Regions from separate parts of the Peribacillus sp. NPDC058002 genome, predicted to be linked through region 3. Evidence: riboswitches for the same ligand, from Rfam matches in the RefSeq annotation. Region 3 holds a riboswitch; each other region holds the start of a gene.

Region 1 (8,065 bases), on a different contig from region 3:
AATGATGGCTTTACGATGATCGAAATGCTTTTTTCTTTAATGATTTTAATGACGACGTCCCTTTTTGTTCTACAGCTTTTTTCTATCATTCACACCCAAATGGGATTCGTTGATAAATTGCATCCTAAAGAGTGGGAGGTCTTTACCATGCAAATGAAGCAGGAGGTCCGAAGTTCCAAAGTTCAGGATGTAATGGGAAATAAATTATATTTGCTTTCAGGTGAGCAATTATCATCGTATGAACAATATGAAGATAAGGTCCGAAGACGAGTGAATGGAATGGGGCATGAGGTCATCTTGCAGAACATTTCTGAATTTCAGGTTGAGAAGGATGGCGGCGCCATTGTAATAAATATAACGGATAAAGCAGGGACTACTTTCAGTCGAAGATTTCACCCATTCATTAGGAATGTTGCGAAAGTCGATGAATAATCAGAAAGGAGTCGTTTTCCCGATGGTCATGATTGTAGCGAGTGTTTTCATCATGTTCACGATACTAATGATAGACCAGTTTATCATTGATAAAAAGTTTTATAAAGAAGTGGAAGAATCGCTTGTGGCCGACCACCTTGTCCATCTAGCCATCAAGGATGTGACGGCAGATTGGAGCGAAGAGATTCCAAAAATCATCCAGGGGGAAATTTCATATCCCAATGGTGTGGTGCGGTATTCCTTGATGAAACAAGAAGGTCCTTACGTATATATCGAGTTTTCTTCCACGACCAAAAATGATCGCGAGGGGAGGGTCATCATTCAATACGATAAAGAAGCTGGGCAAGTGAAGGAATGGTTGGAAAAGCAGGCTGTGTAATACGAAAATCAAAACTTTTTTTAAATGGAACGCGACAGGTTCACGTGTTCAGGGTACAAGCGAAGGAATAAAAGGAGCGTAAACCGGGCATACTTTGCATAGGGTGATGATTTTAAATGTCTACAAACGCTTATATAAAATATCTGACGCAGCAGCTTGTCGAGTATTTTAATCTGACGAAAAAAGAACGAAAAGAAAAGCGCCGTCACAGAAAAGAGGATAAAAATCATGGTATGTCCCATTGGTTTGGCATTGTCCCTTTTGCTTTGTCGATGTTCGTAAGGAAAAATATCAAAAAATGAAACAGATGTCCCGAACTTAGGACATCTGTTTCTTTTCGTTCTATACTTATCCCAATGCCCTATCTGACAGGTAAAATAATCCTCCGTTTATGATGGATATTCTGATGTTGGGTTCATATTGGGCTTTTAGTGCTTCTTTCTCGGTATAATAACTCTCACTTTTTTCGTCCATATCCTTGTAAAAATGCTCCAATAAATTCAAATCATTCTGCCAGCGCAGCATTGCTTCCTCCGCCCAGGAATGGTCATCATCCTCGAAACTGGTCCTGATGTATGTATCCAGTCTTGCCAATCCACTCTTGGGCATGATTAAAGGTGAAAGCGTAAAGGAGTAATCCGGTATTTTTGGGGTGACCTTTACAGGTAAAACCCGATGGTGAAACCCTTCCATGATTTCACCCGAGATTAAATTCAATCCGATCGACATGAAAGTATCTTTTTTACGGTCACATTGATAGGATATTTTCACATTCAGGGTCAGCCAAGGAAACAAAGGATTATTTCCGCCGCCCTTTGGTGGAGGAGCATCCTCAAAAAGTCTAGTATACCCTGCCAGCTTTTTGGTTGATTGAATAATCTGATGTAGGCGTGGGGAGCCAAAATGAATCATTTCTCCCTTTAAATCGGCTGGAGCCTGTTCGGGATCGGTAATGAAAGTCATCTGTGCTGGGTTCGGAACGCCACCTGTTTTTTCTAGATAATGCCAATAAAAGGGTCTATTCATCAATTCTTTATCCATTTCAATCGTCAATTGGACTGTAAGGTGGGCCGGCGCATTATCCAGTATTTCACAATCGTTGGCCTTAAAGTAAGTTTTTAAAAAATCATGAATTTCCCGTTGCTGCATGAACCTCACCTTCCTTCATGGATTGGGCGAATTGGATTAATGATGAAAAATTATCCATCTTGATCTTCATTTCGCCCTCTGTTTTGGACTCGCCGACCACATCGATTAAATATTCTTCAATATTGTTAATATCCAGTTTGGTTAGAATATCATCCAATTCTCCAATTACTTTTTCAAATAAATTTATTTTTTCGTATAGTAACTTCAGAATATGTTCTTCTACTGTATTTTTCGTGGCAAAGTTATAAATCATTACATCTTCTTCCTGACCAAGGCGGTGAATCCGTCCAATTCTCTGTTCGAGCCTCATGGGGTTCCATGGCAGGTCAAAATTAATCAAGTGATGGCAAAACTGAAGGTTTATCCCTTCCCCGCCAGCTTCTGTTGCAATTAATACCTGTATATTCTTTTGGAATAATTCTCTCATCCAGTCTTTCTTTCCGCGCTTAAAACCGCCTCGGAAAGGAACCGAAGAAATTCCATTCTGCTGAAGGTACCATTGGAGATATAGCTGAGTCGCCCGGTATTCGGTAAAGATAATCACTTTGTCATCAATTTTCTTGATCAGTTCCAAAGCTTTTTCAGCCTTGGAGTTTTGAACTGTTTCATTCACCTTAGAAAATAAATCATCAAGCTTTGCCAAAAAGTCAGGGGAAGGCTGATCATATTTTTCTTTCATATTCTTTAAAGTATAAAAGACCGCCTCTCTGCTGCTGCATGCTTCCCTTTGGAGGGTGAGAGCCGAAAAGGCGCTTCCTTTTGATCCATCCGAAATAGGCTTGAATTTGGAAACAGCATCATACAATGCCTGTTCCGTTGGAGAAAATTCAATGGTGATGGTTTCCACATGCCGTTTTGTCCATTCAATGCCAGTATCGGCCCGCCGGTTTCGAATCATGACAGTATTGACCAGTTCCTTTAGGTGTTCATCTTCAATGATGTTGCGGCCTTTCCCTTTATACTTTTCCGAAAAGAGCGAAGCATTTCCCAAGTGGCCCGGTTTCAATAACGAAACGAGGTGAAAAATCTCCTCGACTTTATTTTGAATCGGAGTGGCTGTCAGGAGTAAACAAAATTTCTTTTTCAGATTTTGGACGAATTCATAGTTCTTCGTCTTATTATTTTTAAGTTTATGAGCCTCATCAATAATGATGAAGTCATATTCCTGAGTGAAAATGATATCTCGATGTGGAGCGCGTTTAGCTGTATCGATGGATGAAATGACTACATCACAGGATTCCCAAACATAACTTTTTCTCTGAACAACTGCAGGTATATGAAACTTGGTATTCAATTCAAAAGCCCATTGTGTGACAAGGGAGGCTGGAACAAGGATCAATACTTTTTTTACAAGGCCCCTAATCATATACTCTTTTAGGATCAAGCCTGCTTCAATTGTTTTTCCGAGCCCCACCTCATCAGCTAAAATGGCCTTTCCATTCATCTTTTCCACCACTTGCTTCGCTGCTTCCAATTGATGGGGAAGCGGGGTTAACTGCGGAAGGTGCTTGGGCGCCTGTAAACCTTCAAAATCAGGGATGATAAGATTTTCCTCCATTTGAACCGCCAACTTATAAAGATCCCAATTTCCCCATGGACCGTCATTTTCCATTTTTTGCAGAAGCTCGTCATTCCATTCAGAATTGAAGGATATATTGATTTTCATAGAAATAACTCCCTCTTAAATCATAATTTCCTTAATAAAGGGTCAAAACCCGAACATTTCGTATGTGAAGTAAGAAAAATATTTCTCTTCAAAAGATATTGCAGAGATAAGTTTCTTAGGGTAGGATATAAGTATATTTAGAAAATTCAATTTCCAAACGCTACAAAGAATCTTTGTACATCTATTTTGCAGTTCGCGTTTTCTTAGTATGGGCTATAGGCTCTTAATTTATCCAAGATTACTGAAGGAGACACTCAAACGGTTTCTGAAGTTTTAGGAGAATTGGCAGAGAATGCATTCCATGATGCTCAAAGGTTTTACCGATGCTTGGGGCTATTTCGCTTCCTTTCATTGGCGAACCATTCATATGCGGGTGAAGATAAGGGGAGAGACTACGGATGTAGCGCCGAAGGAGCAAACTTAGCAGTGAATCTCTCAGGCAAAAGAACTCTTATTGGACGCAACTCTGGAGAGCGCCGCCCGTTTTGGGACGGCCACCAAAGGGGAAAACCTATTACATAGGTAAACTTTCAGGTTTCAGGACAGAGAAAAAGCTCAAATGGGCTTTCTCTGTCCTTTTTTGTGCTTTTTTCACATCATGAATCAGGATATACCTGATGCGAAATGACAAGAAGCTTTTGATAATGAAGCCAATCAATTTTTAAAAAAAATCTGAAGGGGGTCATTTTTTGACCAATTTAAAAAGAACACCACTATTTGAGGTTTATCGTGAATACGGAGGTAAAACGATCGATTTTGGCGGCTGGGAACTTCCTGTCCAATTTTCGGGTATTAAGGACGAACATGAAGCCGTACGTACAAAAGCGGGGTTATTCGATGTTTCCCATATGGGGGAAGTCGATGTTAAGGGTCCTGGAAGCCTTTCCTTTTTACAGAAGATGCTGACTAATGATATATCAAAGCTGCAGCAGGGCGGTGCCCAATATACCGCCATGTGTTATGAAAACGGAGGCACGGTTGATGATCTTATCGTGTATAAAAGGGCAGAGGACGACTATCTGCTCGTGGTCAATGCAGCGAATACAGAAAAAGATTTCAATTGGCTTCAAGCTAATTTAACGGAAGATGTCCAAATTACGAATGTATCGAGTGACTATACACAGCTGGCACTTCAAGGACCATCTGCAGAAAAGATATTACAAAAACTATCGGGAAATACTGACTTAAGTGAAATTGGATTTTTCAAGTTCAAGGAAAATGTCCTGATTAACGGTATCTCCACGTTGGTATCCCGTACTGGATACACTGGTGAAGATGGTTTTGAGATATATAGTGACAGTGAAAATGGTCCTGCCCTTTGGAAGGCGATTATGGAAGCCGGAAAGGAAGAGGGGGTTCAGCCGATTGGTTTAGGTGCTCGTGATACCCTGCGTTTTGAAGCGAAGCTGCCGCTGTATGGGCAGGAGCTTTCAGCGGACATCACCCCGATAGAAGCCGGTATTGGTTTTGCAGTGAAAGTGGATAAGGAAGTGGACTTTTTCGGGAAAGCCGTTCTTGCTGAGCAAAAGGAGAATGGAGCTCCCCGCAAGCTTGTGGGAATTGAAATGATTGACCGTGGCATTCCGCGTCATGGGTATAAGATCTACAGCGGTGATAAAGTCATTGGTGAGGTCACGACCGGTACCCAATCACCCACATTGAAGAAAAACGTGGGATTGGTACTTATCGATAAGGAATTTTCGGTACTGGATGCGGAAGTCGAAGTGGAAATCCGTTCCAAGCGTTTGAAAGCCGTTATCATACAAACACCTTTTTATAAAAAACCACGTAAATAGAGGGGAATGGTCATTAGATGAAACATCGTTATTTACCCATGACAGAGCAAGATAAACAAGAAATGCTGGAAGTTATAGGGGTATCTTCTGCTCAAGAACTTTTCAATGATATCCCTGAAAGCGTTCGCTTTCAAGGAGAATACGATATTAAGCCTGCTAAATCGGAACCTGCATTAATGAAAGAATTATCAAGGCTAGCTGCCAAGAATGCGGACCTTAAAAACTATGCTTCCTTCCTTGGTGCGGGTGTCTATGATCATTACGCACCGGTCATCGTCGATCATGTTTTATCCCGTTCTGAGTTTTATACGGCTTATACACCGTATCAGCCAGAAATTTCACAGGGCGAGCTTCAGGCGATCTTCGAATATCAAACGATGATATGCGAATTGACGGGAATGGATGTAGCTAACTCCTCCATGTATGATGGCGGGACGGCGCTAGCCGAAGCAGCCATGCTTGCTTCAGGCCAGACGCGGCGCAAGAAGATTCTCATTTCAGGAACCGTTCATCCTGAATCAAGGGAAGTTGTGAAGACATATGCGAAAGGGCAACGGGTGGAAGTGGTCGAAATTCCTTATAAAGACGGTGTGACGGATTTAGCTGCTTTAAGCGAATTGGCGAATGATGACATTGCAGGAGTGATCGTGCAATATCCGAACTTTTTTGGCCGCATCGAGCCATTGAAAGAAATGGAGGAAATCATTCATGGTGTCAAGTCCATGTTTATCGTTTCCAGTAACCCGCTTGCATTGGGAGCTTTGACATCCCCTGGAGCACTCGGTGCAGATATCGTAACGGGGGATGCCCAGCCATTCGGCATTCCAGCGGCATTTGGGGGACCTCATTGTGGCTATTTTGCCGTTACTAATAAACTTGTTCGGAAAGTTCCGGGCCGACTCGTCGGTCAAACGGTGGATGAAAATGGTAAAAGGGGGTTTGTACTGACCCTTCAAGCTCGTGAACAGCACATCCGCCGTGACAAAGCCACATCCAACATTTGTTCCAATCAAGCTTTGAATGCCTTGGCAGCTTCTGTCGCAATGACCGCGCTTGGGAAAAAGGGTGTCAAAGAAATGGCTGTGCAAAATATTCAAAAAGCGCATTATGCGAAAAAAACAATTATGGCAAAAGGGGTGGAAGTGATATTCGACGGTCCTTCATTTAATGAATTTGTCATTAAACTGCCTGCTTCGTTTTCAGAAATCAATAAAAACCTTTTTGAAAAAGGGATGATCGGCGGCTTCGATTTAGGGACGGTTTATCCTGAGCTGAAAGATCATATGCTGGTCGCGGTAACTGAACTTAGAACTAAAGAAGAAATTGATGCACTTGCGCAGGAATTGGGGGATCAACATGAATAATCAAGATCAATCACTCATTTTTGAAATCAGTACTTCCGGTCGAATCGGATACAGTCTGCCAGAAATGGATGTTGCAACTATTTCGCTCGAAGAAATCCTTCCTGCCGACTACATCCGTGAAGAAGAGGCAGAACTTCCTGAGGTGTCCGAACTTGATATCATGCGTCATTATACAGCACTTTCCAAGCGGAATCATGGGGTGGATTCGGGTTTTTATCCGCTGGGTTCATGCACGATGAAATATAATCCGAAAATAAATGAAAATGTGGCGCGCTTCAACGGTTTTGCCCATATCCATCCATATCAGGATCCGGCTACTGTTCAGGGAGCATTGGGACTATTATTTGATTTGCAGGAACACTTAACGGAAATCACCGGGATGGACCAAGTGACATTACAGCCTGCAGCAGGTGCTCACGGTGAATGGACTGGATTGATGATGATTCGCGCTTTTCACGAAGCGAATGGCGATACAGAACGGACTAAAGTGATTGTACCTGATTCTGCACACGGTACGAATCCTGCCTCTGCAACTGTTGCCGGGCTTGAAACGATTACAGTGAAGTCGGATGAAAATGGGTTAGTCGACCTTGAGGATTTAAAGCGTGTTGTCGGACCGGATACCGCGGCCTTGATGCTGACGAACCCCAATACATTGGGATTGTTTGAAGAAAATATTTTGGAAATGGCCCAACTTGTCCATGACGCAGGTGGGAAGCTTTATTATGATGGAGCCAACCTGAATGCAGTTCTATCAAAAGCACGACCGGGTGATATGGGCTTTGATGTGGTTCACTTAAATCTCCATAAAACATTCACAGGCCCGCATGGCGGGGGCGGCCCGGGTTCTGGTCCTGTAGGGGTGAAGTCGGACTTGATTCCTTACTTGCCTAAACCGCTTGTGGTCAAAAAAGGTGAACAATTCGTTCTTGATTATGATCGTCCGCAATCCATCGGCAGGGTAAAACCTTATTATGGTAATTTTGGGATAAACGTGAGGGCATATACGTATATTCGGTCAATGGGGCCTGATGGTCTTAAAGCCGTCACCGAGAATGCGGTCATCAATGCCAATTATATGATGCGTAGGTTGGAACCATTTTTTGACTTACCATATAATCGTCATTGTAAGCATGAATTCGTATTAAGCGGACGCCGTCAAAAGAAATTAGGGGTAAGGACTCTCGATATAGCCAAAAGATTGCTGGATTTCGGTTATCATCCTCCGACCATTTACTTCCCGTTGAACGTAGAAGAAGGAATGATGATAGAACCGACT
Region 2 (8,065 bases), on a different contig from region 3:
AAGAAGAGGCGGAAACCATGCTTGACGGGATTCGGAAAGTGGCCCAAACAGATCTCGAGCAGTTGACCTATCAGCCCCAATTCGAAGACTTATTTTTCATGATGGAGGCAAAGATAGGTGAGGAAATCGGTCATGAACTTGCAGGGAAGATTCATATCGGCCGCAGTCGTAATGATATGGGAGTCGCGATGTACCGGCTTGTTTTGAGAGGCCATATGCTCCAATTGATTGGCTATGCAAATCATTTGAGTGAGGCATTCCTGGTGCAGGCTGAAAAACATACAGAAACCTATATAACTGGTTACACGCATACCCAACCGGCTCAGCCGACTACGATAGGACATTACTTTTTAGCCATTTATGATGTGCTTCAAAGGGATATTGGCCGGTTATGGGCAGCCTATGAAACGGTTAACCAATCGCCTTTGGGCGCTGCCGCGTTAACGACCACCGGTTTTCCGATTAGCAGGAACCGTACTGCCGAACTGCTTGGATTTGATTCGGTGATAGAGAATTCCTATGACTCGATAGGAGGGGCGGATTATTTATTGGAAACCGCAACGGCCATCATGACGTGCATGGTCGATACAGGGAGATGGATTCAAGATTTCCTGCAGCATGTGACAAGGGAGTTTGGTACATTTCATGTTGCGGATCCTTATGTTCAAGTGAGCAGCATCATGCCGCAAAAAAGAAATCCGGTTTCCATTGAACATTCCCGTTCGATTGCTAGCAGTGCATATGGTGATGCACTCGCTGCAATGAATATGATCCACAATACACCATTTGGTGATATCGTCGATACGGAAGATGATTTACAGCCGCATTTATATCGAGCATTTTCGAATGCAGGACGTGTCATGAAACTCATGTATGCCGTCATATCGACTTTGCAAGTAAATGGAGAACATACAAAGAAAATGGCCGCAAAATCCAGTATAACGGTTACTGAATTAGCGGATACCTTATCAAGAGATTACGAGATATCCTTTAGAAAAGCTCATTCCATAGCCAGTCATATTGCAAAACGGTCGATAGGTGAAGGGAAGGAGCTTTATGATTGGGACACACAAGACATCAATAAGATCATCAATGAATTCGTTGCAGTGAATTTAACTGAAGACGAATGGAAAAAGATCATCTCTCCCGAATACTTTGTGGAAATTAGAAGCATTCAAGGCGGGCCCAGCCCGAAAGAGGTAACGAGGATGATCGTAAAAAGAAAACAAAAACTGGAGCAACAGTTGCACGAATATAAGGGAATCGTTGAAGCAATGAATGACGGCAGGAAGGCTTTAATGGATTACGGAAGGTACGGGAAAGAAGGAAGTGAGTTTTAACAGGCATGAAATCCACGAGTAAAAGCCCGAACCTCTTAAAAAGAGTATTTTTTGTTGGCTTGGACGCAATACGATGCACTTCACTGCGAAAGCTCATATTTTATGATAAATAGTCATTCTTTATAGGGTGACTATTTATTTTGGATTTTTTATTGCAACTGAGATATCCCTAGTAACAATGGATGTATATTATTTCCTTCAGATATGCTGCTTTTTGTAAAATACACAATATAAGGTGGAATGCTAATGTCAAATAGATCTCAGTTCGGGTTTATCCTAGTTTTAATAACCTTCGTAATATCGATTACTTTATGCTTTAACCCTAAATTATTAATACCTAAAGGATATGATTTAGCTATTGATGGTCTGGTAGTATCCCGAACCTTGATGATTATTTTTTCGTTGTATTTATTAGCTAAAATAGGGAATTTGTTTATAAACAAAAAAGATTAGTAGTTTATTATGGGACTTTGTCTTTTGGCTGCTATTAACTTTCTATAATCACTCTTAAGAAAAAGGACATTATGACTTTGGATGTCGATAATAAGGAAGGCTCAGTCTTTTGACTGAGCCTCAATGTTTATCTATCCAAAAAAACAGTTTCAAATTTGTTTCATATATCGTTAATGGATTTAGGTTCCAACTGAACCGCGTGCTTTCTGAAAGCAAGACTTACCGTGATCATCACAATGAAATTGACCGCCAAGGCGATGATTCCCACATTCAAATCTTTTGCGGCTTGCGGCAAGGATGGAAACAAGGTTCCTATAGTTGAAGAACTGAGTGTAATGCAGATTACGATGAATAATCCGGTGATAATGCCGGCGATTGCGCCATATTTATTGATGGGATTATTCTTCTTCAGACTAAAGAGCAGGGACGGGAATAGCTGTGTAATGAGACTGTAGCCCATTAGAATTAATGCTGACATCGTTTCGCCGCCGTTTAAGGTGAAGTAGACGGCTATAAGGGCAATGACTGGAACAAGGAACTTTGCCAATCGTACAACGTGGCGATCGGACACTGCAGGTGCAAATTCCTTATAGACGTTTTTCGCGAGCAGTGTAGCGACGCTCATCAAAAGCATGGATCCCGGCACCAACGCGGTCAACAATCCAGCTCCGCCGATTATGCCTATAAACCATGGATCAAAGGTCTCGATCGAAAGGCGCAGCAATGAGAGGTCTGCATCTGCCCCAACAAGTCCGGGCACTTTCAATATAGCTGTAAACCCAACGAAAAAGACGAATAACAGCATGAGCGTATATAAAGGACTGATGATGGCATTCTTTCGAAATACCTTGCCGCTGCGTGCTGAAAAGACAGCGCTGAAAACTTGCGGCCACATATAGAAACCGAATACGAGCAATATTACCGTGGAGATAAACCATGATACGCTAAGTCCCTGGTCAGGGAACTTTAGAAAACCAGGTTTGGCCGCATCAATCGCTTCAAACATCGGCTGAAATCCGCCAAAGTAATGGATCGGCAGATAAATCCCCAAAAATCCTATTATGGCGACCATCATGATATCTTTAATGACCGCTGTCCAAACAGAACCGTGTATTCCGGAGATCATCACATAAATGGTAAGGCTGATCGCCCCCATCCAAACTGCCTCGGGCATTGAGATGGCACCATAAGATGCCTCTGAGACAATGATTCCCAATCCTTTCAGCTGCACGACGATCACTGGAATCATCGACACCACACCGACAAGTGCAGCCAAAATTCCTAAACTGGGACTCTTATATTTGCTCACAAAGAAATCGGATTGAGACATCAGTTTATTTTCTTTGGCATATTTCCATATTTCCGGAAGGAGCCAATAGGATAATACGTAAGACAAAGTAATGTAAATTAGAACATATAGAGCGGGTGCGCCCTTGCCATATGCCCAGCCGCTGCCGCCAAGGAAGGAGAAGGTCGTATAGATTTCACCGGCCATCAGCAGAAAGACGAAAATCGCACCAAAACCACGTCCGCCCACCGTCCATTGTTCCAAGTCCATATCTTTTCCTTTTGAAGAGCGTATCCCTAAAAATATCGATAGAAGTAAAAATGCTAAAATGATTAAGAGAGCAATATTCATTTCGGGTCACCTTCCCGATTCCTGGGATCCAGCTTATACATGATGCCCAATATGGCAGAGGTAAGGACAACCCACATAGCCATCCAGAACATATTGAAAGGCATCCCTAATACGTATGGTTCTATTTTATTAACAAAAGGTAGAAATCCTAGTATGCCTATAAAAGGAACTAGAGTAAGGATATATATAATCTTCATTAAACAAACCCCTCCGTTTTAAATAAGTGAAACGTCCATCAATGGGGTTTATTCTTCAATGCCACTGATGGCTTTGGTGAACCAAACCGGGAAGGAAAATTCATGCAAGACGGATTTACCTTCTTTTAAAAAGGTCCGATGATATATAATAGCTTACACTATTTTGATATAAAATTTAATGGAGTTGGGTGATATATTTTAGCAAAAAAGCGCCAACTGCCTAATCTTGATATGTTTCTTAGATGGAGAAAGCCTTGAATTCGAATTGAATTCAAGACTTTATTTCCTTTAGCTATTTTTTTTCCGATAGTTATATAGTATCACCAAGAGTATGAACCAGATCGGGGTCAAAAGCAGTGATAGTCGTGTAGCTTCAGCGAATAGCATAACAATAAGGATGAATAGGAATAATCCTAAAATAGCGTAATTGACAAAGGGTGTAAAAGGAGCCTTGAAAGTCGATTGAGCTCTTAGATCAGGCCTTGTTTTCGAATATTTGATATGGGAGATCAAGATGATGCTCCATACCCAAATGAAACAGATGGCACTGATGGTCGTCACCACGGTAAACGCCTGTTCCGGTATCAGCTTGCTCAATAATGCCCCTATTGATACAACGATGGTGGATGTTAATAAGGCATTGCTTGGAACAGCCTGTTTATTTAATTTTTCCAGTTTAGCAGGGGCTTCGCCATTCCTGCTTAACGTATAGAGTATCCGGCTTGTTGAAAATAAACCGCTGTTGCATGCAGAAGCAGCGGATGTCAACACGACGAAGTTGATGATTCCTGCAGCGACAGGAATGCCGATTAACGCAAAGACCTCTACAAATGGGCTGCTCGTGGCATCAAGTTGTGTCCATGGGTTGACACAGAGAATGACGAATAGGGCACCCACATAGAAAAGTAAAATCCGGACAGGGATTTTATTGATGGCAGAGGGAATGTTCTTTCTCGGGTTCGCCGTTTCCGCTGCGGAAACCCCGACCAATTCGACACCGACAAATGAGAAGACGACTAACTGTAAAGATAATAGGAATCCGGAAATGCCATTGGGGAACATGCCCCCATGATTCCATAGGTTCGTTACGGAAACCGTTCCGGTATTGGTATTGAAGCCGATGATCAAAAGAATGATTCCTACGATGATCAAGGCAATGATCGTGACTACTTTAATGATGGCAAACCAGAATTCCAATTCGCCGAATAACTTAACGGTCAATAGGTTCAACCCTAACAGAATGACTAGGCATATTAGGGCCGGAATCCATTGAGGGATATCGAACCAATATTGTATATAGACACCGACAGCTATGATATCGGCCATTGCGGTCATGATCCAACAGAACCAATATGTCCAACCTGTCACGAATCCAGCCCATGGACCGACATATTCGGTTGCAAATTCAGTGAATGATGCATAACCTGCATTGGATAATAGCAATTCGCCCAGCGCCCTCATCACAAAAAACAAAGCAATTCCTATTATCAGATAGGAGAATATAATGGAAGGTCCAGCCAATTGTATGGCTTTTCCGGATCCTAAAAATAAACCGGTGCCAATGGTTCCTCCTATTGCAATCAGTTGTACATGTCGATTTTTTAAATCTCTTTTTAATTCCTGTTTAGCCAATTCTTGCGCCCCCGTTTTTTATAGTCTTGTTAGTGAATGATTTCAACCTGCATGGTCTTGGAGAGATGGGCGTGATTTTTTGCCCTGCTTGCCTATTCCATGGTTTTCAAGAGTGTAGTTTTAAGTCCAATCACAAATTGGACAATAAAAAAAGAGATTGGATAATACCAATCTCTTAAAGGGTTCAGAATAACAATTCTATCATTCGTTACTCTTCTGTCCTTTTGCCTGAGATTGTGAATCCTTCGGCGCTGCATCTTGTACAGTCTCTCCAGAAGCTGCTCCTGCTATAGTGTCATCCATAGCATTCATCGCTTGCTTGTATGCGGTTGTGAATAAATGTCTGTCAGTGTTAATCTTCCACTGTTGGATCATTCATTATGCTTATAAAATAATATTGGAATTCTATCATCTATTTTTCGATTGGTCAACAAATTTTTTTGAAATGAAACAGGCATTATCCGCAGTTTAATAGTGGTCTGTATTTAACTTAAGGTTTAAGCAGAAATGATAGTTTTCCACTCTTTTTGAACGAACACTATTATAAAATACTGAACATCATTTTTTTAAAATGATATTTTAAGATTAGAAAAATCGACAAGATATTATTGGTAACTGTTTATTTCAAAAATACAATTGTATTTTTACAGAATATTTACTATTATAAGATAAGAAAACATAATTGAAGTGTTATGTAATATTGATTACGATAAAGCAATTCTAATTAAAAGAGAGTCGTTCGTGGCAAGGATGGAAAAGCATTACCGATATTGCATCTGGGGGAGTTAATCATGTCGAACAAGGAATTAAAGAGAGGGCTGGAATCAAGACATATTCAAATGATAGCCTTGGGCGGAACCATCGGGGTCGGGTTATTCATGGGATCTGCGAGCACGATCAAATGGACCGGGCCCTCTGTAATGCTTGCTTATGCAATCGCAGGTATTTTTATATTTTTCATCATGCGTTCCATGGGTGAGATGCTATATTTAGAACCGACTACAGGTTCTTTTGCAACCTTTGCGAGCAGCTATATACATCCCTTGGCAGGTTATATGACTGCTTGGAGCAATTGGTTTCAATGGGTAATCGTCGGAATGTCCGAAATCATCGCAGTTGGGTTGTATATGCAATATTGGTTCCCGGAGTTACCTGCTTGGATACCAGGTGTGGTCGCCATGATCATCTTGGGGGCGGCAAACCTTATTTCGGTAAAATCCTTCGGGGAATTTGAATTTTGGTTTGCACTTATAAAAATCATAACGATTATATTGATGATCATTGCTGGCCTTGGCCTTATCTTCTTTGGAATAGGGAATGGCGGGGATGCTATTGGATTATCGAATCTTTGGGCAAATGGCGGCTTCTTTACGGGAGGCTGGAAAGGATTCTTCTTCGCGCTTTCCCTTGTCGTGGCTGCCTATCAAGGCGTTGAGCTTATCGGCATCACAGCCGGAGAAGCGAAAGATCCAACCAAGACCGTAACAAAAGCGATCCAATCAATCATATGGCGCATTTTAATTTTCTACATTGGTGCCATATTCGTCATCGTGACCGTCTTCCCTTGGGATCAACTGGATGACTTAGGCAGTCCGTTTGTTTCAACCTTTGCCAAAATAGGTATCACTGCAGCGGCAGGCATCATCAATTTTGTCGTAATCACTGCAGCAATGTCTGGATGCAACAGTGGGATTTTCAGTGCAGGACGTATGCTTTACACACTGGCATTGAATGGCCAAGCCCCGAAAGCCTTTGCTAAAGTATCAAAAAATGGAGTGCCGGCATATTGCACGATCGCTGTACTTTTAGGATTGGGCATCGGGGTTATCCTGAATTACCTTGCACCGCCGCAATTATTCCTTTATGTGTACAGTGCGAGTGTATTGCCCGGGATGATTCCATGGTTTGTCATACTTATCAGTGAGCTTAAATTCAGAAAGGTGAATGCTTCTGAAATGGAGAAACATCCGTTCAAAATGCCGTTGGCCCCTTTCAGTAACTATGCGACAATTGCCTTTTTACTGATGGTGCTGGTCGGTATGTGGATCAATCCTAGCACAAGGATTTCCTTGGTTGTCGGGATCGTTTTCCTAGCCTTGGTCGCAGCAAGTTATTACATGCTGAAAATGGATAAACGAACACCATTGGATGTTAAATCCAATGATGAGATTTCCTGATAAGGTAACAAAAAGCCCTTCTCTTAACTCGAGAAGGGCTTTTTTTTTTTTTGGGGATCAATTGCTGAATTCATTCACGAGTAAAACCGTTGAATTCACGGGTAAATGCGTGGAATTCACGAGTAAATGCGTGGAATTCACGAGTAAAGTAGTTGAATTCACGAGTAAAGCTGGAATTCACGAGTAAAACCGTGGAATTCACGAGTAAATGCGTTGAATTCACGAGTAAAACTGAAAAATTCACGAGTAAAGCTAAATTGACCCCATTACAAGGGAGGGCCAGCAAGAGGAATGTATCTTCCTGCCAGGTTTTTTCATAGGATGTAACATATTTACTCGAGGAAGGGGTTATCTTTTGGAAAGAACAAAGCTTACCGGGCGTATCGTTACACCTAATGATGCTGAGTATGAGCGTGCCAGGATAAATAATAACTTAAGTTTTTCTAAATTCCCAAAGGTCATTGTGTTTTGTCAAAATTCCGATGATGTGTTGAATTCATTGAAGTGGGCCCGGGAAAATCATGCACCTTTCCGGGTTAGGAGCGGCAGGCATAGTTATGAAAATTTTTCATTAGTGAATGGCGGTCTAGTCATTGATATTAGTGAAATGTACAATATCAAGGTCAA
Region 3 (8,065 bases):
GCCGAAATGGGCATCGGGCTTGAAGGCGGTGTCGTGAAAATGGGACAGGCCCTGTTTTTGTGTAATTGGGGTGCAATGGCAACAAGGGACGGTGAGGTCTTTGTAGCTGCCGGAGCGAGAATCCCAATTCCGGGAATTGTTGCTGAGAAGCTGCTGGACGGTGAAGAGCTGGGCCCGGTGATGGACGCCTTCACAAGGCAAGAGAATATTAGCAAAAAGGAAGGAGCGATCGGCGTATTTACAAATGAGCGAATCACCAGGGGGGACATGTTCCTTCATATCATGAGGATGCTTGCCGGTCAACACGAGTATAAGCTGAAAAAGAAAAAACAGGATTTTTGAATCCCCGTCATGGAAAAGCGGGTTTCGAATGATGGAAACGAATACTGCCAAAACAGAGCAGGAACGGACAGGATTTTATTGAGCGGCCTTGCTAGTATAGTAACAAGGGGGGAACGAAATGGGGTGGGTTGAATCAATCCAAAAGGCCATCGAATATATCGAGGAGCACTTATTGGAGGACCTGACGATCGAGAGCATTTCCAGGCAGGCGAATGCCTCAGCTTTTCATTTTCAACGGACTTTCACCATCTTAACGGATATAACCATTGGTGACTATATCCGTCGTCGAAGACTGACCTTAGCGGCCCAGGAGATTTCATCAACAAATGGCAAGGTCATTGATTTAGCCTACAAGTATGGCTATGACACCCCCGAGGCATTCTCGAAAGCTTTTCGAAGGCAGCATGGGGTATCTCCAAGCGAAGCCCGAAAGTATATGGGGAAACTGAAATTCTATGAACGCCTGGTGATACAGGTGATTCTGAAAGGGGCAAAACCGATGAAATACAATATCCTTGAAAGGGATTCCTTTCAATTGATTGGAATCAAGCAGGAGTTTTCTTTGGTTAATGAAGAGAATTTAATCGGGATTCCAAAGTTGTGGGAGAAAGTGAATGCGGATGGAACAGGTGATAGGTTAGCTAAGCTGAACAATGGCCAAATAGATGGCTTGATTGGTGTATGTGTCGATAAGCGGACTGTGGAAAAAAATGAAACGATGGATTATTGGATAGGAGCAGAGTATGCCGGGAAAGTGCCTGAAGAGTTTTCAACCCTTACGATACCGGCTTCCAAGTGGGTTGCATTCGAAGTTCACGGACCTATGCCTGATGCCATCCAACAAGCTTGGAAACGAATTTTTTCCGAATGGTTCCCTACCAGCGGTTATGAACATGCCGGAACTCCAGAATTGGAAGTATACGCGAATGACGACGCTTCAAACCCTGACTATTACTCTGAAATTTGGATTCCCATAAAAAAGGGATAAGTTAAAAAATTCTTTTCGCTTGCAGGGGAGGCCCTGCAAGCCTTTTTTCATTTCTTTATAATGATCAAACATTCATACTTGAGCTGAGCAGTTAAGGGGCAGGGAGTTTTTACAGCCCTTCTTCAAAAATATAAGAAAGCACTTTCATCGCTTGATTAACGGATTCTACCGTGACACTCGCCTTTTCCGATAATTCCTTTAAGGCATGATGATGGGATTCCGGACGAATCAAAATAAGCGGTTTACCCAGGGAAATGGCGGTGCTTGCGTCCATGGCGGTATTCCACTGTTTATATTTCTCGCCAAATAGAGCGACAACAAGATCAGCTTTTTTCATCAAAAGAGCTGTCCGCAAATTATTGATTTGGGAAGCTGCCGCATCCTTCAGGATGGGATTCGGCTGTTCCCCGAGGATATCTTCACCGATATTATCGGAGCGATCATGATTTTCCATCGGGCCTACAAATTCTAAAGGGAGCTTCAGTGCAGCGGCCTTCTCTCTCAGCTCACTTCTCCAATTCGAATGGATCTCCCCAGCAAGATACACGGTTAACTTCATTGTTTTCCTCCTCGGTATTAAAATTGCTTTCATTGTACCATGTTTTTTAGAAAATGGATGAATCCCATAAATAAGGATAATATTATCCATAAGGTAGTAAAAGAGACGGCTGGAGGAATGACGATGGCTTTATCGAATAAGAATATTCTTGTTTTCCTGTTGATAAGCAGTTTGATCGCGGGCTGCTCAGGTATTGAGAGACAAACCGAAAAGGCAATGAAGGCTGCTGAAGTGGCTTTTCGTGACGATGAAAAACAGCCCAATCAAGGGGCGGGGCTAATTCAGGTTTATCTGCCAAAGGATTTTAAAGTAGTGGAAGAACATGATAATAATTTGATTTTACAAAAAGATGATAAGATTTATATATTATTTGTCAATCCAAATGAAAAAGAAGACAGCTCCGTGTTATATTTGGCGATAAAAGAACAAGATGATCAAAATGTAATGCAACATTCTTTCCAAACCGATGATAAATTCGGCTTTATTTCGGTCAAAGAGATACCGAAAGAAAAGTATGAGCTTGCAGTGGGGATCGGCGGGGTGAAGCTGACAACCGAAACGGATAAAGACCAATTAAAAACCGATGCAAAACAAATGATGGAAATCGTTTCATCCGTGCCCCAGAAATAAGCTTTATCACGGCCGTTCAACCGATCCGTATTAATGGTTGATTTCTGGAGAGTCTGGTATGATGGGATTATAAAAACTATGGTGTCATTTAGAGCAGGAGGAATATTCAAATGGAAAATTTACAAACCGTTGAGCAATATGATGCATTGAAAAATGAAGGCAAACATATCTTTCTTTTTTCAGCGACATGGTGCGGGGATTGCCGTGTAATCGAACCGATCATGCCGGAGATTGAAACGAAATTTCCTGACTTTACATTCATTCATGTGGACCGTGATGAATTCATCGATGTGTGTGCGGCGAATGATGTATTCGGCATACCAAGTTTCATCGCGTATGATAATGGTGTAGAGCTAGGCAGATTCGTGAGCAAGGATCGCAAAACGCAAGAACAAATTGAGGAATTCATTCAATCACTATAATTAATTTCCCCTTCTCGCTGGGGATTTTTCAATGAAGAGGAGGGTCAGTCATGAAAATGGACAGCACGAAGCTGAAAAATATCCTGAAAGAACGTTTAAAAGATGAAAATCGCACATTCAAATTCGATAGCAAGCAAGATACGTTACGGGTGGAAAATGTGAAGACCGGGAAGGGGATCACCATCGAGTTGCCTCCTGTACTTGCTAACTATGAAAACGTACAGGAAAAGGCCATCGATGAAATTATCTATTACGTGGAAGAGGCCCTGAATGTGATGGGGGGAGAACACAGCATGGAAGGCAAGGAGAAATTCATTTTCCCAGTCATCCGCTCGACCTCCTTTCCAATGGAATCGGAAGCAGGAAATCCATTTTTATTCGATGAGCATACGGCTGAAACCCGGATTTTTTATGCCCTTGATTTAGGGAAAACCTACCGTCTTATAGATGAAAAGATGATTCAACGGGAAAATTGGCAGGGTGACAGGATCCGTGAAATTGCCCTTTTCAATGCCCGTTCCCTCTCCACTGAAATGAAGTCGGATATCGTTGCAGGTAATGCATTTTATTTTTTGAACACGAATGATGGGTATGATGCCAGCAGGATCCTGAATGAATCATGGCTTCGGGAAATGAAGGACAAGGTCGAGGGAACCATGGCTGTTGCCATTCCCCATCAGGATGTCATCATCATTGCCGATGTGAAGAATGATACGGGCTATGATATTCTTGCTCAAATGGCGATGAGCTTCTTTGCCAGCGGGCATGTTCCGATAACGGCTCTATCATTTCTTTACGAAGAAAATGAGTTGGAGCCCATCTTCATTATGGGTAAAAACAAAAAGCGTGAACAATGATATATTAAACTTTAAAAGGACCGTGTCAGCATCTGACATCGGTCCTTTTAAAGTTTAATAGAGTTTATGACTCTTAGAGTTGATATTTATTTTTTTATCGGTGATAATTAAATTGTAATATTTTGAAAATACAGAATAAAACGATAGAACGAGCGTATGAACGTTGTGGGAGAGTGCAAAGCATTGAGCCGCCGAGGGAGCAAGTTCCGAAAATATCGCTTGGAGCAAATCTCTCAGGTAAATGGAACCGCAGCTGGACGCAACTCTGGACAGCGCGCAGGAAGTGTGCCGCCAACTGGGAAATCTCCACGACCAAAATGGAGTTGAATTCTCAGGTGAAAAGACAGAGAAGGGAGCGGCAGGTTTGCGCAACCCTTCTCTGTCCTTTTTTAATTGGCTTTATGCATACAAAAGGTTTGCAGCGAACACGGAACTTACTAATATGCCAATCAACTTAAAATAATGGGGGAGAATAATCGTGAATGTGAAAAGCAAATTAATGAACATGCTGGAAGCCCGTAAAGAGGAAATGGTTCAAATCCGCCGTCATTTACACGAGAATCCGGAGCTATCCTTCAAAGAAGAGAAAACGGCAAAATATATCATTGATTTTTATAACGGGAAAGATGTATCGATTCAAACGAATGCAGGAAATGGATTAGGGATCATCGTGACGATCGAAGGCGGGAAACCAGGGAAAACGATAGGTCTCCGTGCCGATTTCGATGCACTGCCGATTACAGAAGAAGCGGAGGTTCCGTTCCGTTCAAAAAATGAAGGTGTCATGCATGCCTGCGGACACGATGGGCATACCGCTTATTTATTGGTACTGGCAGACTGCATCATTGAGCTGAAGGATTCCCTATCAGGTACGATCAAAATAATTCATCAACATGCAGAAGAAACACCTCCTGGTGGAGCGAAGAGCATCATGGAATCAGGGGTTTTGGATGAACTGGACGCTGTCTTCGGAATCCATTTATTCCCTTCGCATCCAGCAGGGGTCGTCGGGTATCGCAGCGGCTATTCGATGGCTGGACGGACCTATTTCAAATTAGCCATAAAGGGTGTAGGCGGCCATGGTTCCTCCCCGCATATGGCTAATGATACCATTGTGGCAGGCGCCCATTTCGTGACAGCCGTACAAACCGTAATCAGCCGCCGCTTGAACCCTTTTGATATGGGCGTAGTCACAATCGGCTCCTTCGATGGAAAGGGAAGCTTTAATGTCATTAAAGATCGTATAGAAATTGAAGGGGATGTCCGTTATATGACGGCAGAGACCCAGCAGCTGATCGATAAGGAAATCCACCGGATCGTTAAAGGGATAGAAACGGAATTTGATGTTCAGTGCGAGCTTACATATGTGCCCGATTATCCTCCGTTATATAATGACCCTGAACTGACTGGATTCGTGAAAAATAGCCTGGAAAGCATGAATGACAAAGATATTAAGAATGTTGTGGAATTTCCGGTTTTCTCAGGTTCGGAAGATTTTTCGTATTATGCAGAAAAGATTCCTGGCTGCTTCTTTTACATTGGCTGTAAACCGAAAGGGGTGGAGAAGGCCTATTTCAATCACCATCCTAAATTCGATATTGATGAAGAGGCCCTTTTGATCGCCTCCAAATCAGTGGCGCAGGTTGTATGCAGTTTTTATGAATGGAAATAGTCTTCTTTGATCTTTGTTTGCAAAAAAAAAACGCAGAAACCCACAAAACACCGTTCGGTATTAACGAACGGTGTTTTATGGGTTGCGGCATGTATTTGAATGCCGCCGGCGGTTTCATGAAGGATGTTGCAATGAATTGGCCAGTCTGCTTCCAAGGCTGCATGAAAACTTAATCTCTTTGTAAACGCGATTTAACAGCGGTGTTTTATTTAAATAGTAGACTAGGGGCTAATGTTAATTCGCAATTGATAGGTTTAAACTCATTCCAGAAGGGGTTTAATAGGGTAGGAGTTCTGCGAACTACGTTAAGTTAGCAGGAATGCGATAAAAAATATAGATGCCAATCCCAATTCAGCTTAAATTTTCTCGATATTTTTAAAATAACTGGTAGAATTAGTTACATAACTACAGATGTAGAAAGAGTGATAGTTTTGAAATGGCTAAATAAGATGAAAAAATGGTTCCAAGCAGAGGAAATTATTGAAATCGAAGAAATTATTATAGATGAGCCGCTTGATGAAGAGACATTAAAGAAAATGGATTTTTCAAAGCTTTCGAAGTCAAAGAAAGAAGAAATAAAAGATTATAATCAAAAAGTGGAAAAAATGTCCCAGACGCCAGACCCGGATACGAAAATCCTGTTTCAATATCCAAAAGGACAGTTCAAGTTTCCGCTCATTCCAGACCGGGAGCAGAATAAAAGAAAGCCTAGGGAAAGGAACAGGGAAGAAAATGAACCCAAACAGGGGAAAAATGTGACCAAAGAAACAACGAAAAGGCCTGTAAGGGATAGTGAACCAAAACGGAGAAGCTTCGACCGGGAGGAAACCTCAAAAATAGTCCCGTCAAATACTCCATTCCGCCCAACGGAAATCCCTTCACCCATTTATGGGTTCCGTCGTCCGGAAAAAAAAATAGTCCCACCTGAAGAAATTGTCGAATATGAATTAGAAAGCAAAATGCCCATCCTAAAAAAAGAAAGAGCCGATATCGAGATTCCGGTATCGATCCCTGAAATTCCAAAAGAAGTGTCACATGAGGAAATGACGATAGAGCCATCCGTTCTTATACCGGGAAATGCGGAAGAAAAAAGGGGAGATTCGGAGATACCCGCTTTCTTTCGCAGGAATTCCATAGAGTCACTGCCCGAAGAAGCAGTAAGCGAGCCTGACATAATTGAGCCTGCGGTGGAAAAAGAGGCTATTGAACAGGACCAGGTCGATTTTGGACGCGAAGTCGCTGTATCCATCATCGAACAGGCCGACGACACACCGCCTGAAGCTATATCGGTTCCGGAGGAGGTTGCTGCACAATCAAATCAACCATCCGTCAGTCAAGGGACACTGCCTGAAGATTCATCAGAGGCAACACCTGAGGGGCAGCCAAAACGTCCGAAAAAACATATCCCATTCAATGTGATGATGCTTAAGCAAGACCGGGAAAAAAACAGCTTCATGGATAAGATGATGCCGGAAAAAAAAAGCCTTAATTCGGATAGGGCAGTAGCTTCACCTGATAAGCTACCAATGAATGATGCTGCTGAAATGGAGGCAGGACAAGCGACACCATCCGCCATTCCTGAACGGAAACAGGAGGAGGGCAGAGTTATGCCGAAAGAGGGGACTCCGATCATTAAACCAACCTTTTTGGACACGAAGGCTGGTTCGGAAACCGTCGCCGAGCCTGAAAATACAGTTGAATCCAATATGGGTTCCGGTTCGGTCTCTAGGCCGCTCTTGGAGCAGGAATCCCTTTCTGGAAATGGGTATCAAGAAGCACTTTATACAGAGGCGGCAGCAGAAAGTGGCCAGGGCGATACCCCGGCAGTTTATGGCTCCGTGGAAGCGGAGGATAATCCATATTATGTGTTTCCGAATATCGAATTGCTGACACCTCCCACTTATGCTGTGCATGATGATGAGTGGCTCGAGGAACAGACTTTATTACTTGATGAGACATTGAAAAATTTCAATGTCCGTGCAAAGGTCGTCAATGTCACTCAAGGACCGGCAGTAACTCGTTTCGAGGTGCATCCGGAACCGGGAGTGAAGGTGAATAAGGTGACGAACCTGATGGATGACATTAAATTAAGCCTTGCTGCTCAGGATATGCGGATGGAAGCGCCCATTCCCGGTAAACATACAATAGGCATCGAGATTCCGAACAGGAAAAGCAAACCGGTATTTTTGCGTGAGGTTTTGGAAAGTACTGAGTTTCAAGAGCATGAATCACCGCTTGCTGTCGCTTTAGGACTCGATATATCAGGTCAGCCGATCATCACGGATTTGAGAAAGATGCCGCATGGATTGATAGCCGGGCAAACGGGATCGGGGAAAAGTGTCTGTATCAACACGATGCTGGTCAGCTTGCTGTATAAAGCGACGCCGCAGGAGTTGAAATTACTCTTGATTGATCCGAAAATGGTCGAGCTCGCCCCTTATAACCGGATCCCGCATTTGGTCAGTCCAGTCATAACCGATGTAAAAGCCGCTACGGCTGCGTTGAAATGGGCTGTAGAAGAGATGGAACGGCGTTATGAATTGTTTGTACATGCTGGTGTGCGTGATATCACCCGCTTTAATGACCAAGCGGAAA
Region 4 (8,065 bases), on a different contig from region 3:
CAGCATTCATGAATGTTAGGACATCTTGCTTCTTCACAAACTGTATGAAGCTTTTTTTCACGCATCATTTTCTTTAAGTCCGTATATTGTTCATTCGTATTTAATTTAATTTTAAGCCATTCTGGTTTACGAAGATTACTGATGGACATTTTATTTCTCACTCCTATGAGCATATGTAATTTTAGCTTAAAGAGGTTATTCAATTGCCTATAAAAAGACCGATTGAGTTTCTCCGTTCTCTGACATTTTGGTTCTCAAGACTTCTTCTCCTTGCACATCTTCGCTCTTTTTGTCATCCTTTTTACACGTGCTTATATGAAACCACCATGAATGAAATAATGAGATTTGAGATTCTTCTCTTTATTTTCATCCCTGGTGGTTCATGTTCAATTATTAATTTATGACTTTACCGTTTCTTCCTCTACTACTTCCTCTTTGGAATAACGCAAGATCGGTTGTCTAGCTGCTTGGACCTCATCCAATCGCCCGATGACCGTAGTATGTGGTGCGTCTAAAACAACCCCTGGGTTTTCTTCCACTTCTTTGGCAATTTGAATCATTACATCCGCAAAAGCATCGAGTGTTTCCTTCGACTCTGTTTCTGTCGGTTCAATCATCAAACATTCCTCAACATTTAACGGGAAATAGATGGTCGGCGGATGGTAGCCGAAATCTAGCAGACGTTTTGCCATATCAAGCGTTCTTACACCCAGCTTTTTCTGCCTAGATCCGGATAGGACAAATTCATGCTTGCAAATTTGTAAATATGGCGCTTCAAAATATGGCTCTAATCTTTTGCGAAGGTAATTCGCATGAAGCACGGCACTTTCAGATACTTGGCGCAGCCCTTCAGGCCCCATCGTGCGAATATAAGTATACGCCCGCAAAAGAATTCCGAAGTTTCCATAATACCCTTTTACCCTTCCGATAGAGTGCGGATAATTAGCGTTCAGCACATATTTATCACCTTCTTTTTCTATGCGCGGCACTGGCAAGTAAGGAGTAAGTTTCTCTTTCACACCGACAGGGCCTGCCCCTGGACCGCCACCTCCATGAGGCGTCGTAAATGTTTTGTGAAGATTTAAGTGCACGATGTCAAAGCCCATTTGACCTGGTGTTGTTTTACCTAAAATGGCATTGGCATTCGCTCCGTCATAATATAATAGGCCCCCTGCTTCATGGACAACCTTTGCGATTTCCACAATTTCTTTTTCAAAAAGTCCAAGGGTATTCGGATTCGTCAACATTAGCGCAGCTGTATCAGGTCCCACATGTTTCTTTAATTCTGCTAGGTCAACTAATCCATTTTTATCGGATGGGATCGTGATCGTTTGAAAACCAGCAACACTTGCACTTGCAGGATTTGTACCGTGCGCGGAGTCTGGAACAAGTACTTTCGTTCTGGTTTCACCTTTTTGAGCATGATACGCCTTAACCATCATTAAACCTGTCCATTCCCCTTGAGCCCCTGCAGATGGCTGTAAAGTTACAGCATCCATTCCTGTAATGACAGCTAGCTCTTCTTGCAATTCATATAAAACTTCTAATGCACCCTGTACGGTTTCAACGGGCTGATATGGATGAATGCGGCTAAAGCCTTCCAGACGTGCCACATCTTCATTTATTTTCGGATTGTACTTCATCGTACAAGAACCCAGTGGATAGAATCCATTATCGATCCCATGGTTTTTATTAGAAAGCGCTGTGTAATGGCGGACAAGCTGCAACTCTGATACTTCTGGGAGCTCCGCCGGTTCGTCACGAATTAAATGCTTTGGAAATTTGTCATTTAAATCAACATAGTCAACGTCACTATTCGGAATACTTGAACCTACACGTCCTGGACGACTTATTTCAAAAATTAACTCATTATATTCAACCATTCACAATCGCCTCCAAAGCATCAACAAATTGGTCAATTTCTTCTTTTGTTCGCTGCTCAGTCACAGCAAGCAGCATTTGATTTCCAAAGCCGTAATCACTTTCTAAATCAAATCCACCGATAATACCCGCCTTAAGAAGTTTTGCATTGACTTCCTTTACCGGTCGAGGAAGCCCGACAACAAACTCATTGAAGAATGGTGCTTCATTGATTATGGTAAAGCCCTTCCGTTCTAAAGTTTTCGCCATGTAATCAGCTTTCTCAATGTTTAGCTGTGCCATTTGACGAATCCCTTGCTTTCCAAGTGATGTCATACAAATAGAGGAGGCAAGAGCATTTAATGCCTGGTTGGAACAAATATTGGATGAGGCTTTATCACGGCGTATATGCTGTTCACGTGCTTGAAGTGTTAACACAAATCCACGCTGTCCTTTTTCATCTGCTGTTTGGCCTACAATTCGTCCTGGGATTTTGCGCATGAGTTTTTTATTTACCGCAAAATAGCCGCAGTGCGGACCGCCAAAGGACATCGGGATTCCTAATGGCTGCATATCACCGATCACAATATCTGCCCCAAGTTTCCCAGGAGCTTGTAAGAGTGCTAGTGCAAGAGGATTGGCGCTTACGATTAAAAGGGCACCTTTTTCTTCCGCAATTTGCTTTATTGCTTGTAAATCCTCTATCGAACCGAAGAAATTTGGATATTGAACAATTACGGCAGCAGTGTCCTTATCAATTTGTTCTTGCAGCTTACCTAAATCTGTAACCTCATCAACAAGATTTACCTCCTCAGCTGTGTATCCCGGACCTCCAGCTACTGTATGTAAAATAGCACGGGATTCAGGATGTACCGCTTTGGATACAAGCACTTTTGAACGTCTTGTAGATGCAACGGCAAGTGATGCAGCTTCTGCAAGCGATGTAAACCCATCGTACATGGAAGAGTTAGCCACATCCATTCCTGTCAACTCACAAACCATCGTTTGAAATTCAAAAATCGCTTGTAATTCACCTTGACTGATTTCCGGTTGGTAGGGGGTATAAGCTGTGTAAAATTCGGAACGTGAAATCATATGATTTACCACACTTGGAATATAGTGATCATATGTACCCGCACCTAGGAAAGTTGGGTAATGATTCGCATTTTTGTTTTTTGTAGCAAGCTGATTCATTTTTTTCAAAAGAAGCGGTTCAGGAACCGCCTCTGGAATGTTTAGCTCATCCTGCAGGCTAATTTCAGCTGGAATATCTTCAAATAACTTATCTATAGAAGAAATATCTAAAAATTTTAGCATTTCTTCTTGGTCCTGTTTCGTATCAGGGAGGTATCTATAAGTGGCTGTCATATTATTCCACTCCTTCATTAGTAAATGCTTGATATTCATCTTCGTTTAGAAGTGAATCTAACTCTTTTGGATTGGACATTTCTACTTCGACTAACCACCCTGCATCAAATGGGTGCTCATTAATCGTCTCTGGAGAACCTTCTAACTCTTCGTTTACAGTAACTACCGTACCTGAAACAGGTGAGTAAAGTTCGGAAACGGCTTTAACTGACTCAATCGTTCCCATCGATTCATTGACAGTTACTTCATCATCAATCGCCGGATTTTCAACAAAGACGATATCCCCCAATGCCTTTTGTGCATAATCAGAGATCCCAATACGTACTCGATTTCCTTCTAATTGTTGTACCCACTCATGTTCTTTGCTATATCGTAAACTTGATATCACTTTTGTCATTGTATTTTCCCCTTTTCTTTTTCACTATTCATATAATTCCGAATATAATTTAGGTGATTTACTCATAGCAGGTCGTCGATTTCGGGCTGCATGCAAGGTAACGGAAATCAACTTAAGAAAACTACACGATAACTCTATTAAAATATTTCCACTTATCTTTTGTAGAATGGTGTATCAACAATAACGGCTTCAATCAGTTTATTTCGGATTTCCACTTTTATCGGCGCCCCCACGTCAGCTTGGTCGGCTGATATCAAGGCAAGACCTAAGCTTTTCTTCAAAGATGGTGATTGTGTTCCGGATGTAACAATACCTATTTCCTCTCCACCTTTAGAAATTACCTTGTAGCCATGACGCGGAATCCCTCTGCCTGTTACTTCAATTCCTACTAATTTTCGTTTTAATCCAGCTTCTTTCTGTTCTGTAAGAACAGATTTTCCGATAAAGTCACTTTCTTTATTCGTCTTTACGACAAAGCCGATTCCTGCTTCAAGCGGGCTGATGTCTTTACTCAGTTCTTGGCCATAGAGTGCAAGCCGTGCTTCAAGACGAAGCGTGTCCCGTGCACCTAGTCCGCATGGTTTTAATCCACTCGTGGCTCCTGCTTCTAAGATTTTTCCCCAAAGTACTACCGCTTTGTCTGCAGATAAATAAAGTTCAAATCCATTTTCTCCTGTGTACCCTGTACGGGATACAAGTACGTCGGTAATCCCAGAGATGTTGACATGCTGGGCGAATTTAAAAGAACCAATTTCTGATAAATCTATTTCCGTTAACTTTTGCAGAATGCTTTCTGCCTTTGGTCCTTGGATGGCAAGCTGAGCGATGTCTTCCGAAATATTTTGGAGCGCCATCTCTCCTTTTACACGCTGCTTCATCCATTCGTAATCTTTCTCAATGTTTGCTGCATTAATGACAAGTAAATATTTTTCATTCCCTAATTTATAAACTAATAAATCATCGACCGTTCCACCGTCTGGATAACACATTGCGGTATACTGTGCTTGATTGATGCTAAGCTTTGTCACATCGTTTGTAACAAGGTAGTTAATATAACTCTCGGCATCTTTCCCTTCCACAAGCACTTCTCCCATATGAGAAACATCAAAAAGTCCTGCTTCTGTTCGAACAGCTTCATGCTCTTCTAATATGCTTGTAAATTGAACTGGCAGAGCCCAGCCACCAAAATCAATAACTTTTGCCCCGTACTTTTTATATACTTCAAAAAGCGGTGTTTGCTTTAATGCTGTTTCAGTACCCATGATCTACCCCCAATTATGATTATTTGCAAAATAAATGTTCTTTCATCCGTTTGCCGGTTTCTTTCATCGCCAGGCCTCCAAATGACGTTTCTCGAAGGGTCCATGGCATATCATTTCCTACCTTATACATGGCATCACAAGGAATGCGGCTTTCAATTCCAGCTAGAGACATGTCAGCCGCTGAAAATGCAATCGAAGCTACCCTTTTCTTACACAGTTATTGGCTGTTGAAATAACGGATAAACATCACAAATCCCTTTGGTTGTTTCTCTTGCTTTCTCAAGAACGTCTTTATTTCCTTTACTCTTTAGAACAGTTGCAATCACTTCACCAATTTTCACCATTTCTTCTTTCTTCATGCCTCGAGTCGTTAAAGCTGCTGTTCCCATTCGGATACCGCTCGTAACAAATGGCTTTTCTGGATCATATGGAATCGTATTTTTATTAACAGTAATGCCCGCTTCTTCTAATAATTTCTCTGCTTCTTTTCCTGTTAAATTCCACGGACGCAAATCTAAAAGGACAATATGATTATCTGTTCCACCAGAAACAAGGGCTGCACCTTCATTTTTTAATGTTTCGCCAAGTGTTGCAGCATTTTCAATGACTTGTTTCGCATAATCCTTAAAGCTTGGTTGTAAAGCCTCGTTGAAAGCAACCGCTTTTGCTGCAATGATGTGCATGAGTGGGCCGCCTTGAATTCCTGGGAACACGGATTTATTAATCGCTTTGATAATTTCTTCATCGTTCGTTAAAATGATCCCCCCGCGAGGTCCTCTCAATGTTTTATGAGTAGTACTTGTCACAACATCTGCATATGGGATTGGGGACGGGTGAAGACCAGTTGCTACCAGCCCTGCTATATGAGCCATATCCACCATAAGTTTTGCACCAACTTGATCGGCAATTTCTTTAAATCTTGCAAAATTAATCGTTCTTGGATAGGCACTTGTCCCTGCAATAATCAATTTAGGTTTTTCTTTCTTTGCCATAGCTTCCAACTCATCATAATCAATTAATTGAGTATCTTCTTTAACTCCGTAGGACACAACTTCAAACCATTTTCCTGAAACGCTGACTGGACTTCCATGAGTTAAATGGCCACCATGTGAAAGGTTCATCCCCATCACTTTATCACCAGGCTGCAGCAGTGCGAAAAAAACTGCGAAATTGGCTTGTGCACCTGAGTGAGGCTGAACATTTGCATATTTTGCACCAAAAAGTTTCGTTAAGCGCTCAATAGCTGCTTGTTCTGCCACATCGACAAATTCACATCCACCATAATAGCGCTTTCCTGGATAACCTTCTGCATATTTATTTGTCATCACGCTTCCCATTGCCTCTAATACATCTGGGCTAACGAAGTTTTCTGATGCAATCAATTCCAGGGTTTGATGTTGACGTTGTCCTTCCTTCTCAATCGCTTCAAAAATGGTTAAATCATTTTGTTTTAAACTCATTTCATTTTCCCCCTAATCATTTTTTGATTATTCTGAATTTTAATACGGTTCGAGACACTAAAATCTCTTTCCCGCTACATCTACTTTTCTATGAAGACTGTTAAAAACAGTATGATTTACTACCTTTTTTGCACGCAAAAAAGGACAGAAAAGGGTAACGTAGCGTTCTCTACCCTTCTCTGTCCTTTTACCTGAGAGTTTAGCTCCATTTTAAATAGAACCTTTCCCCTTTGGTGGCGTCCTTGTTTATACGCGCTCTCCAGAGGTGCGTCCAGTTGTGGTTCCATCTACCTGAGAGATTTGTTCCAAGGGTCTTTTTGGAACTTGCTCCTTCGGTGGCTTGTGTCGCATTGCACTCTCCCACAACTGTCATTCGCTTATTCAATTTGGTACATTTAGAATAGTAGTTGTGATTAATTATGTCAAGCAATTTTGAAAGCGTTAACAACACTATTCTAAAATAATCCCTTTCTCATCAAAATATAAGCATTCATATATCTTAATGGTTGCTTATTAAAGCGGGCAGACTGCCACTTAATTTCCCACTACCTTCCTCTGATTCGTCTGATCTACCTTCGTTTTTCGCATCTTATAAATCGCAATCAGCAAAAGAAACCAAACAGGAGTTACGAACAAGGCAACACGAGTATCTTCCGCAAGTGCAAGCACAACAAGTACGAACGCTAGGAAAGCAAGGATCAAGTAATTAGAAATTGGATAAAGTGGTAATTTAAATTTGTTCATTTTCGCTAGATCTGGCCTTGTTTTGCGGTATTTCAAATGACTGATGACAGTAATTCCCCAAATAAAGATGAAACATACTGTAGAAATACTTGTAATTAACGTAAATACTCCTTCGGGCATTAAATAGTTCAAAACAACGGAAGTTAGAATGACGACAGTTGAAAAGGCCAATGCATTGGAAGGTACTTTACGGGCATTAAGTTTTGCAAATGGCACAGGTGCATTTTTATCTTTGGCAAGTGAGTATACCATCCGGCTTGTACTGAAGATTGCGCTGTTACATGCCGAAGCGGCCGATGTTAGGACGACAAAATTGACGATACCGGCAGCTGCAGCGATACCAACTGCCACAAATACTTGGACGAATGGGCTTTCCGATGGGATGATTGCGTTCCACGGATAGACACTCATAATGACAATAAGTGCGCCAATGTAGAAAATTATAATCCGGATAGGAATATTATTGATTGCTTTTGGGATAACTTTCTCTGGATCTTCTGTTTCACCCGCTGTAAGTCCTACAAGTTCAATACCAACAAACGCAAACACTACCATCTGGAATGAGAGGATAAAGCCATTTATTCCATTTGGGAACATACCTTCGTGTCTCCATAGATTTGTGAAACTGGCTGCGCCTGAATCTGTGGAAAAGCCTTTAATAATCATGAAAATACCGATACCAATTAGTGCTAGAATAGCGATAACTTTAATTAATGCGAACCAGAATTCCATTTCGCCAAAAAGTTTTACGGTGGCTAGATTCATAAATAGCAAAATGACAAGCGCAATTAAACCTGGCATCCACTGTGGTACGGAAGGAAACCAATACTGGGTATAAAGACCAACTGCTGTTAAGTCGGCCATTGCGATTGAAATCCAGCAAAACCAGTAGGTCCAGCCAGTAACAAATGCCGCCATATTACCTAAATAGTCTTTTACAAAGTCAACAAAAGAATGATAGTTCAAATTAGATA

What was found. A riboswitch is a leader RNA that binds a small molecule or an ion and turns the genes downstream of it on or off. The one in region 3 is predicted to bind glycine.
Region 1: it holds a riboswitch for glycine, as region 3 does, so the genes downstream of both, gcvT (glycine cleavage system aminomethyltransferase GcvT) here and ACFVSH_RS09140 (amidohydrolase) in region 3, are expected to answer to the same signal.
Region 2: it holds a riboswitch for glycine, as region 3 does, so the genes downstream of both, ACFVSH_RS00725 (amino acid permease) here and ACFVSH_RS09140 (amidohydrolase) in region 3, are expected to answer to the same signal.
Region 4: it holds a riboswitch for glycine, as region 3 does, so the genes downstream of both, glyA (serine hydroxymethyltransferase) here and ACFVSH_RS09140 (amidohydrolase) in region 3, are expected to answer to the same signal.

The regions. Positions count from the first base shown of each region.
Region 1 is NZ_JBHVQU010000026.1:2,025-10,089, reverse strand. Features, by position in the region: gene ACFVSH_RS07680 (hypothetical protein) at 1-5, shown strand, start outside; gene comGF (competence type IV pilus minor pilin ComGF) at 1-432, shown strand, start outside; gene comGG (competence type IV pilus minor pilin ComGG) at 425-811, shown strand; gene ACFVSH_RS07665 (YqzE family protein) at 928-1,113, shown strand; gene ACFVSH_RS07660 (YqhG family protein) at 1,160-1,960, opposite strand; gene ACFVSH_RS07655 (DEAD/DEAH box helicase) at 1,938-3,626, opposite strand; glycine riboswitch at 4,000-4,087, shown strand; glycine riboswitch at 4,091-4,174, shown strand; gene gcvT (glycine cleavage system aminomethyltransferase GcvT) at 4,316-5,422, shown strand; gene gcvPA (aminomethyl-transferring glycine dehydrogenase subunit GcvPA) at 5,440-6,786, shown strand; gene gcvPB (aminomethyl-transferring glycine dehydrogenase subunit GcvPB) at 6,779-8,065, shown strand, end outside.
Region 2 is NZ_JBHVQU010000002.1:7,791-15,855, reverse strand. Features, by position in the region: gene argH (argininosuccinate lyase) at 1-1,340, shown strand, start outside; gene ACFVSH_RS00735 (sodium:solute symporter family protein) at 1,954-3,432, opposite strand; gene ACFVSH_RS00730 (DUF3311 domain-containing protein) at 3,429-3,629, opposite strand; gene ACFVSH_RS00725 (amino acid permease) at 3,918-5,261, opposite strand; glycine riboswitch at 5,468-5,546, opposite strand; gene ACFVSH_RS00720 (amino acid permease) at 6,053-7,438, shown strand; gene ACFVSH_RS00715 (FAD-binding oxidoreductase) at 7,794-8,065, shown strand, end outside.
Region 3 is NZ_JBHVQU010000034.1:1,959-10,023, forward strand. Features, by position in the region: gene ACFVSH_RS09110 (DUF84 family protein) at 1-342, shown strand, start outside; gene ACFVSH_RS09115 (GyrI-like domain-containing protein) at 461-1,330, shown strand; gene ACFVSH_RS09120 (YtoQ family protein) at 1,440-1,889, opposite strand; gene ACFVSH_RS09125 (hypothetical protein) at 2,013-2,519, shown strand; gene ACFVSH_RS09130 (thioredoxin family protein) at 2,630-2,941, shown strand; gene ACFVSH_RS09135 (DUF1444 domain-containing protein) at 2,992-3,798, shown strand; glycine riboswitch at 3,955-4,058, shown strand; gene ACFVSH_RS09140 (amidohydrolase) at 4,283-5,470, shown strand; gene ACFVSH_RS09145 (DNA translocase FtsK) at 5,902-8,065, shown strand, end outside.
Region 4 is NZ_JBHVQU010000082.1:3,785-11,849, forward strand. Features, by position in the region: gene lipA (lipoyl synthase) at 1-149, opposite strand, end outside; gene gcvPB (aminomethyl-transferring glycine dehydrogenase subunit GcvPB) at 399-1,883, opposite strand; gene gcvPA (aminomethyl-transferring glycine dehydrogenase subunit GcvPA) at 1,876-3,228, opposite strand; gene gcvH (glycine cleavage system protein GcvH) at 3,230-3,625, opposite strand; gene gcvT (glycine cleavage system aminomethyltransferase GcvT) at 3,778-4,887, opposite strand; gene ACFVSH_RS15075 (L-serine ammonia-lyase, iron-sulfur-dependent, subunit alpha) at 4,907-5,104, opposite strand; gene glyA (serine hydroxymethyltransferase) at 5,097-6,347, opposite strand; glycine riboswitch at 6,517-6,620, opposite strand; gene ACFVSH_RS15085 (amino acid permease) at 6,882-8,065, opposite strand, start outside.